2 regions of the Vogesella sp. genome follow, and region 2 is predicted to be linked to the other one. Evidence: predicted binding sites of a transcription regulator. Region 2 holds the regulator's gene; the other holds the start of a gene.
What was found. Region 2 encodes sigma-54, which starts transcription at its own class of promoters, with help from an activator protein. Its sites were predicted from a motif close to CTGGCACGCTTCATGCTT; they were not measured.

Region 1: a site for sigma-54 is predicted at 2,760-2,777, ahead of ACK4FZ_RS13615 (CmpA/NrtA family ABC transporter substrate-binding protein). Genes of this name have one in related genera too.

Annotation. Positions count from the first base shown of each region.
Region 1 is NZ_JBKBHK010000012.1:12,993-17,356, reverse strand. It holds gene ACK4FZ_RS13625 (ABC transporter ATP-binding protein) at 1-452, opposite strand, end outside; gene ntrB (nitrate ABC transporter permease) at 454-1,332, opposite strand; gene ACK4FZ_RS13615 (CmpA/NrtA family ABC transporter substrate-binding protein) at 1,344-2,606, opposite strand; gene ACK4FZ_RS13610 (ANTAR domain-containing response regulator) at 2,851-3,429, opposite strand; gene ACK4FZ_RS13605 (TfoX/Sxy family protein) at 3,475-3,786, shown strand; gene ACK4FZ_RS13600 (DNA-3-methyladenine glycosylase I) at 3,779-4,351, shown strand.
Region 2 is NZ_JBKBHK010000005.1:249,062-253,425, reverse strand. It holds gene hprK (HPr(Ser) kinase/phosphatase) at 1-106, opposite strand, end outside; gene ptsN (PTS IIA-like nitrogen regulatory protein PtsN) at 99-557, opposite strand; gene hpf (ribosome hibernation-promoting factor, HPF/YfiA family) at 760-1,080, opposite strand; gene ACK4FZ_RS08680 (RNA polymerase factor sigma-54) at 1,141-2,541, opposite strand; gene lptB (LPS export ABC transporter ATP-binding protein) at 2,547-3,275, opposite strand; gene lptA (lipopolysaccharide transport periplasmic protein LptA) at 3,272-3,778, opposite strand; gene lptC (LPS export ABC transporter periplasmic protein LptC) at 3,768-4,331, opposite strand; gene kdsC (3-deoxy-manno-octulosonate-8-phosphatase KdsC) at 4,328-4,364, opposite strand, start outside.

The DNA.
Region 1 (4,364 bases), on a different contig from region 2:
CGGGCAATGCCCACCCGCTGCTTCATGCCGCCGGAGATCTCGTGCGGGTGCTTGTCGCGGGCGTGCTGCAGGCCCACCAGCGCCAGCGCGGCGTCGGTGCGTGCGGCCAACTGTGCCTTGCTTTCCTTGCTGCCGAACACGCGTTCCACCGCCAGCAGGATGTTGCCGTAGCAAGTGAGCCACGGCAGCAGGCTGTGGTTCTGGAACACTACTGCGCGCTCGGGGCCGGGGCCGTCGATTTCGCGGCCGTTGCACAGCGCAATGCCGTCGCTCGGGTCCAGCAGGCCGGCGATGATGTTGAGCACCGTGGACTTGCCACAACCCGAGTGACCGATCAGCGACACGAACTCGCCCTGGCGGATGGTGAGGTTGACGTCCTGCAGCGCGACGAAGCGGCCTTTTTTGGTATCAAAGTGCTTGTGGATGTTTTCCAGCTCGACAAAGCGGTCCATGTCAGTTCTCCTGCCCGAAGCTGGCCTTGCGCGCCAGCCATACCAGGGCTTGTTCCAGCAACAAGCCCACCAGCCCCACCACGAAGATGGCGATCAGGATGTGCTCCACGTTCAGGTTGTTCCATTCGTCCCACACCCAGAAGCCCAGCCCTACGCCGCCGGTGAGCATTTCGGCGGCCACGATCACCAGCCAGGCCGTGCCCACCGCCAGCCGCACGCCGGTCAGCATATGCGGCAGCGTGGCCGGCAGCAGGATAACGGTAAATACCTTCCATTCCGACAGCCGCAGCACGCGCGCCACGTTCAGGTAGTCCTGCGGTACGGCGCGTACGCCGGCGGCGGTGTTGAGGATCATCGGCCAGATGCTGGAGATGAAGATCACCCAGATCGACGCCGGGCTGGCGGCCTTGAACACCAGCAGGCCGATCGGCAGCCAAGCCAGTGGGCTGACCGGGCGCAGCAGGCTGATCACCGGCGCCGTCATGCGCGCCAGAAAATCGAAGCGGCCGATCATGAAGCCCAGCGGAATGCCCACCAGCGCCGCCATGCCGAAACCGGCGCCGACACGGCCCAGCGACATCAGGATGTTCCAGCCTATGCCCTGGTCGTTGGGGCCGTTCTGGTAGAACGGGTCGGCAAACAGTTCGCGTGCCGAGGCCCAGGTGCTGACCGGGCCGGGCAAGCTGCCCTTGCTCAGCTGCGACACCAGCGTCCACAGCAACAGAAAGGCCAGCAGGCCCAGCAAGGGCGGCACCACGGCGCGCAGCAGCGGCACCAGCGGTGCCACCAGCGGGGTGGCGGCCAGGCGGGCTACCGGCGACGCCGGCTTGCGGCGGCGCGGCAATGCCAGGTTGGCCGCAACGGGTTTGGCAACAGTCATGTCACACCTCCTCAGGCCTTGATCTTGAAGCTGGCAGCGTAGGCAGCCGGGTTCTTGCCGTCCCACACCACGCCGTCGATCAGCTTGCTGCTGCGCATGTCACTGGCCGGCACCGGCACGCGGGCCATGGCGGCGGCGTCTTTGTAGACAGCAATCTGGTTGATCTGCTTGGCCACCGCCAGGTAGTCGGGGTCGGCTTTCAGCAGGCCCCAGCGCTTGTGCTGGGTCAGGAACCACATGCCGTCAGACAGGTAGGGGAAGTTGACCTTGCCGCCGTCGAAAAACTTCATCAGCTTGGGGTCTTGCCATTTCTTGCCCAGGCCGTCTTCGTAGGCGCCCAGGAAGCGGCCTTCGATCACCGGCTCCGGCGCGTTGACGTAGGCCTTGTCGGCGATCAGCTTGGCTACTGCCGCGCGATTTTTCACGTCGTCGATGTAGCGCGAGGCTTCCAGCAGCGCTGCCACCAGCGCACGGGCGGTATTGGGGTTCTGTTTCACCCAGTCGCCGGTGGTGCCCAGCACTTTTTCAGGGTGGTCGGGCCAGATCTGCTGCGTGGTGGCCACGCTGAAGCCGATGCCGTCGGCGATGGCGCGGGCGTTCCACGGCTCGCCCACGCAGTAGCCGTCCATATTGTCTACGCGCATATTGGCCACCATCTGCGGCGGCGGCACCACGATGGTTTTCACGTCTGTCAGCGGGTTCACACCGTGCGCGGCCAACCAGTAATACAGCCACATGGCGTGGGTGCCGGTGGGGAAAGTCTGGGCAAAGGTGTACTCGCGCGGCTCGGCCTTGATCAGTTTGGCCAGCGCCGGGCCGGTGGTGGCGCCCTTCTCTTTCAGCTGGTTGGAAAGCGTGATGCCCTGGCCGTTCTGGTTCAGCGTCATCAGCACCGCCATGTCTTTCTTGGGGCCGCCCACGCCCAGGTGCACGCCGTAGATCATGCCGTACAGCGCGTGCGAGGCGTCGAGCTCGCCGTTGACCAGCTTGTCGCGTACTGCCGCCCAGCTGGCTTCCTTGGACGGCACGATGGTGATGCCGTATTTCTTGTCGAAGCCCATCTTCGAGGCCACGATCACCGAAGCACAGTCGGTCAGCGGGATGAACCCCACCTTGACTTCGGTTTTTTCCGGTTTGCCCACAGGGGCAGCCAGCGCTTGCAGGGCAAAGCCGGCGGGCAAGGCGGTAGAGGCCATCAGTGACAAGGCTCCCTTGAGAAAGTCGCGGCGGGCGGCCGCCAGGGTGTGGGTATCGGGTTGCTGACGCGTTTTCATGTTTGCTCCTAAGCGGTAGCCACAAAAGAAAAGCGTCCGTCGCCCTCTCGTCAGAAAGGGCAACGGACGCCGTTGTCCGTACTCCCAGGCTTGCGCCGCCGTTGGCACCTTCCTGTTGAATGTGTTGGCGCTACCTTGCGCCTGCTGTCACGTCAGCAAGTGCCGTGCCAGCCTTGAAACCGTGTTTTGCTACCTGCCGGCGTAGTTTGTGCACCGCAATAGCGCGGCCACGCACCAGCGCAGCTCAGCCTTGCAGCCATTCGGCCAGGCTGATGATCTCCTGCGCCACGTCGGCCAGCCGCTTTTGCTGTTGCATCGCGCGTTCGCGCAGCTGCTTGTAGGCGGTCTGCTCGTCCAGGCCTTTCATCTGCATCAGCAGGCCCTTGGCTTTTTCGATTACCTTGCGCTCGGCCAGCTGCTGCTGCGCGCTGGCCAGCTCGCTACGCCGTGTCTGCTCCAGCTGGTGACGCTCGATGGCCACCTCCAGCAAGGGCTGGATGCGGGCGGCTTCCACGCTGCCCACCACGTAGGCGGCCACGCCGGCCGACAGCGCGGCGCGGATGGTGTCGCGGCGGCTGTCGTCGGTGAACATCACCACCGGCTGGCCGTGGCGGGCGCCCATCACGCACACCTGCTCCAGCATGTCACGCGACGGCGCGTCGCTGTCGATCAGCACTACGTCGGGCCGGGCCGCAGCCAACATGTCGGCCAGCTGCAGGTTGGCCGCCACCTCGGCCACCACGCGCACGCCTGCCGCCGCCAGCGCTTCCTTCAGCGCGGCGGCCTTGCCGGAGCCATCGTTGACCAGCATGACGCTTAACATGGGTAACCTGTCCTTCGGGTGGATTGGCCACATACGCAGCAAGGTTTGTGCCATGCCACTGACACCACGCTGGCAGCAGCGCCGCGTTACACTGGCGGCATGAACGCTACCGCCAACCTCGGCCCGGCCTCGTGGCGGCTGTTGCAGGCCGCCGGCATTGCCGACCTTGCCGCCTTGCGCCAGCTGGGCGCCGTTGCTGCTTACCTGCAAGTGAAGCGCAGCGGGCAACACGCCAGCCTGAACCTGCTATGGGCGCTGGAAGGCGCGCTGAGCGGCCGCCACTGGCAGCAGGTAGCGCGCGACGACCGCCTGCGCTTGCTGCTGGCACTGGAAGACCTGGAGAAAATGCATGACTGAACTGACACGCTGCGGCTGGTGCGGCGACGACCCGCTATACATGGCCTACCATGACCACGAATGGGGCAAACCGGTACACGACGACCACAAGCTGTTCGAGATGCTGATACTGGAAGGCGCGCAGGCCGGGCTGTCGTGGATCACCATCCTGCGCAAGCGCGAGCATTACCGCCGCGTGTTCCATGACTTCGATCCGGTGAAGGTAGCGGCGATGACCGACGCCGACGTCGAGCGCCTGTTGCAGGACCCGGGCATCGTGCGCAACCGGCTGAAAGTGAACAGCGCCATCCGCAACGCACGGGTGTTTCTGGCCATGCAGCGCGAACACGGTAGCTTTGCCGCCTGGCTGTGGGCGCAGGTGGACGGCCAGCCGGTGCAGAACCACTGGGCTACTTTGGCAGAGGTACCGGCCAGCACGCCGCTGTCCGACCAGGTAAGCAAGGCGCTGAAGAAAGCCGGCATGAATTTTGTCGGCAGCACCGTGATCTACGCTTTCCTGCAGGCTACCGGCGTGGTGAACGACCACCTGCTCAGCTGCCCCGAACACCCGGCCAACCGTGATTAGGCCGCTTGTATGC
Region 2 (4,364 bases):
CCTCGTTGGAAATGAGGTTGTCCGACCCGGCACGGCTGGCAACCCAGCTCAGGCTGAGCTTGTGTTTGTTGTCCTGGTACAGCCGGCGCACGCTGATATTAGGCATGGGCGGGGTTTCCGGTCAGCAGGGCGTACAAGGTGTCGGTATCGCATACTGCCATCTTGTCGCGCAGGCTGCGGCTGGAAAACAGCTGGGCCAGCTCGGACAGCACCTGCAAGTGCAAGTCGGTCGCTTGTTCCGGTACCAGCAGCACGAACAGCAGGTTTACCGGTTTGCCGTCCGGTGCGTCGAACGGGATAGGGCTGGCCAGGCGGATGAACACGCCGGTGGCTTCTTTCAGACCCTTGACCCGCCCGTGCGGGATGGCCACGCCTTGCCCCAGGCCGGTGGAGCCCAGCTTCTCGCGGGCAAACAGGCTGTCAAAGATCTCGCTGCGCGCGATACCGTGACTGTTTTCCACCAACAAACCTACCTGTTCGAACAGGCGCTTCTTGCTGGATACATCCACATCGGCCAGCACGTTCTGCTGGGGAAGAATCTTGCCGATCAAGCTCATGATTTGCATTTGCCAGAAAAAACCGTCCGCCATTCTACGCCGAGTCTGCTGTTTGCAATAGGGCAGCAGGGTGTGCGGTACAGTCGTTGTGGGGGATGTCACGTGTTATGGCTTCAGACCCATCGCCGGCAATAGAATTCCTGCCCGCGTGCACCAATGCAAAACGGGAGCCACTGGCTCCCGTTAAAGTTACTGCATCACCTTACAGTTCGGCACTGATCTGCTGTGCACTGACGCGATGCTCGGTTTGTTTCTCCTTGAACTTCAGAACCTGGCGGTCCAGTTTGTCCATCAGTGTATCGATGGCGGCATACATGTCAGCTTCTTCCGATTCGACATGGATGTCTTTACCTGCCAGATGCACATTGACCTCCGCTTTTTGTACCAGTTTATCTACCGATAGCGTCACCGTAATGCCAATCACATTGTCGACGTGGCGGGTGATGCGTTCGAGTTTGCTCTCGATGTATTCACGGATGGATGGGGTAACTTCGAGGTGCAGACCGGTAATTTTGAGGTTCATACCCTGACTCCTTCTGTTAGCGGTGCGGTCGGGCTGGCCGCACCGGTGTTTTTGGCACTGCTATAGGGCCTTGCGAAGGCTAACTGGCGGAATCTGCATAGCTTCACGATACTTGGCGACAGTGCGTCTGGCAACCTGTATGCCCTGTGCCGTGAGCTTGTCGGCGATGGCGCTGTCCGACAGCGGCTTCTTGCTGTCTTCGGCATCGATGATCTGGCGGATCAGCGCCTTGATGGCGGTGGCAGAGCACTCTCCGCCACTGTCCGTTTCCAGTGCGTTGCCGAAGAAGTATTTCAGCTCGAACAGCCCGCGGCTGCACAGCAGGTACTTCTGCGTCGTCACCCTGGAAATGGTGGATTCATGCAATCCCAGCTCGTCTGCGATATCGCGCAGGATCAGCGGGCGCATGGCCACTTCACCGTGTTCAAAGAACGCTTGCTGCCTTTCGACTATAGATTCCGACACTTTCAGGATAGTGTCAAACCGTTGCTGGATGTTTTTTACCAGCCATCTGGCCTCCTGCAACTGCCCTGAAAGGTTGTGACTGCTATCCTTTTGCTGCAGCATGTTTGCATACAGCTGATTTACCTGAAGTTTTGGCACCGATGCCCGGTTTAGCTGGGCAACCCAGCGTCCGCCGCGCCGTACCACATGGATGTCTGGCGCCACATAATGTGTCTCGCCCTGGTCAAAACCGCTGGTTGGCCGCGGGCGCAAAGTGGCAATCAGGGCGTGGGCAGCACGCAGTTCAGCTTCGCCCAGGCCCAGCAGTTTTTTCAGGCGGGCATAATCTCGGTTGCCCAGCAGCGTCAGATGTTCGGCCACCAGCGTACGCGCCAGCGGCAGCGACGGCGTGCTGGCGGGCAGTGCTGTCAGCTGCAACAACAGGAACTCGCCCAGATGGCGGCTGCCGATGCCGGCGGGCTCGAACTGCATCATCAGCTTGCGCAGCGTTTCCAGCTCTTCTACCTCGACATCCAGCTCCAACGGCAGTTCCGCAGCGATGTCTTCCAGCGTTGTAACCAGGTAGCCGTCTTCATCCAGCTCGTCGATCAGCAGCGCCATCAGCGCGCTGTCGCGCCGGCCCAGCTGGGTTTCGCCCATTTGCGCGGTGAGGTGTTCGCGCAGGGTGGGGCGGCACGGCGCGTTCAGTATCGGGTCGAACTCGTCGTCACCGTCATGGCTGCCACCGCCACTGCCGCTGCCCCAGTCGGACAGCTCCATGCTGTCCTGGCTACGGTCTTCTGCAGTGTCATTGCTGCTTTCCGCTACCGGTGCTTCTGCGTCGCCATTGGGGCTGTCGCTGCCGTCGCTGCGTTCCAGTAGCGGGTTGTCCAGCAGATAGCGTTCCAGTTCGCTGGCTAGCTCCAGCGTGGACATCTGCAGCAGCTTGATCGATTGCTGCAGTTGCGGGGTGAGCGTGAGTTGCTGGCTGACTTTGAGCTGGAGGGTTTGCTTCATTTCGCTTACAGGTGGAAATGCTCGCCCAGGTAAACCTGGCGAACCTGTTCGTTGTTGACCAGTTCGTCCGGCAAGCCGGAGGCCAGTACGCGGCCTTCGGAGATGATGTAGGCACGGTCGCAGATGCGCAGTGTTTCGCGCACGTTGTGGTCGGTAATCAGCACGCCGATGCCGCGCTCTTTCAGGAAGGAAATGATTTTCTGGATGTCGATTACGGCTATCGGGTCCACGCCGGCAAATGGTTCGTCCAGCAGGATGAAGCGCGGCTTGGTGGCCAATACGCGGGCGATTTCCACGCGGCGACGTTCGCCACCGGACAGCGCCATGGCGTTAGTTTCGCGCAAGTGGCCGATATTGAGGTCGTCCAGCAGCAGCTGCAGTTCTTTGTCCAGTGCTTCGCCGGACAGGCCGGCGACTTCCAGTACCGCCTGGATGTTTTCTTCTACCGTCATCTTGCGAAAGATCGACGCTTCCTGCGGCAGGTAGCCCAGGCCCAAGCGGGCGCGTTTGTGGATGGGCAAATGGGTAATGGTGTTGCCATCCAGCAGGATCTCGCCGGCTTCGGCAGCGATGAGGCCAACCACCATGTAAAAACTGGTGGTTTTGCCGGCGCCGTTGGGGCCCAGCAGGCCAATAACCTCGCCGCTGGCGATGTCCATCGATACGTCACGCACCACGGTACGTTTCTTGAACGTCTTCTTCAGGTGCTGGATGCTTAGCCGGCTATGAGTCATGGCTTCTCCTGCGGCTGCAGAATAATGGTGACCCTGCCCTTGGGCGCCGTGCTGGTCGCGCCCTGGCCTTTGACCTGGTACACCTCGGTCACGGTGTTGTAGCTGATCAGCTCGCCAGCCACCATGTCTTTGCCGCGGGTGACTACCGCTTTCCCGGTGAGGATGACAGTGTTGCTGGCAGAGTCGTAATCGACACGTGCGGCACGGCCATCAACGTACTCGGTCTGGCCGTCCAGCTTCTGGCGGAAGTGCACCGGGTTGCCGGTGGCAACCAGTTTCTGGCGGCCACTGGCATCACGGGTGGTGACAGTTTTGTCGGCACGCAAGCTCAGCGTACCCTGGGTAATCACCACATTGCCTTCAAAGACATTGACGCCCTGTTTCTGGTCCAGCGCAGCACTGTCGGCATTGACTTCGATCGGCTTGCTGCTGTCTGCCTTTTCGGCTAGCGCAGCGGGGGCGGTTGCACTCAGCAGCAGCGCGAGCAGCAATCTATGGTGCATAGGTAATCCTTACGCTGGACAGCAGTTTGAGTTGTCCAGCCGGGTGATTGTAGTAAAAACCGTTGGAGCGGATGCGTGACAGGCCATCGTCTATAGCGACCGGCGCCTGGTTGCGCATAATGCCGGTCTGAGTGTTCAGCTGCAGGGTGGCGGTTTGCAGGTAGACGGCGCGCTGGTCGGCCCGCGCCTGGCGTACCAGATTGACGTTGCCGTCGAACTGGCCTTCGCCATTACGGCGGTTGTACACGCCACGCTCGGCGCGCAGCTGGTAGTCCAGCTGGCCATCACGAAACTGCTTCACGTCCATCTGTTGCAGGTATACCTGTTCTTGCTCCGGCAGCTTCCACATCTTGCCGGTAGCCAGTTGTTGTTGCAGGCGGCCTTGTTCATCAAAGCGGGTGGCGGTCAGCCGTTCGATGGTGTATTCGGGTTCGTTAGGGTTCAGCTGTCGTTGTGCCGGTGCACGCCACTCGGTCAGTACGTTTAGCCAGAACGCCAGCAGCCCCATGCCCAGCATCAGGCCGATGGGAAAGAGTCGGGCAACACGGTTCATGCCAGATAGCTCGCCATCACGCGATCATAATTA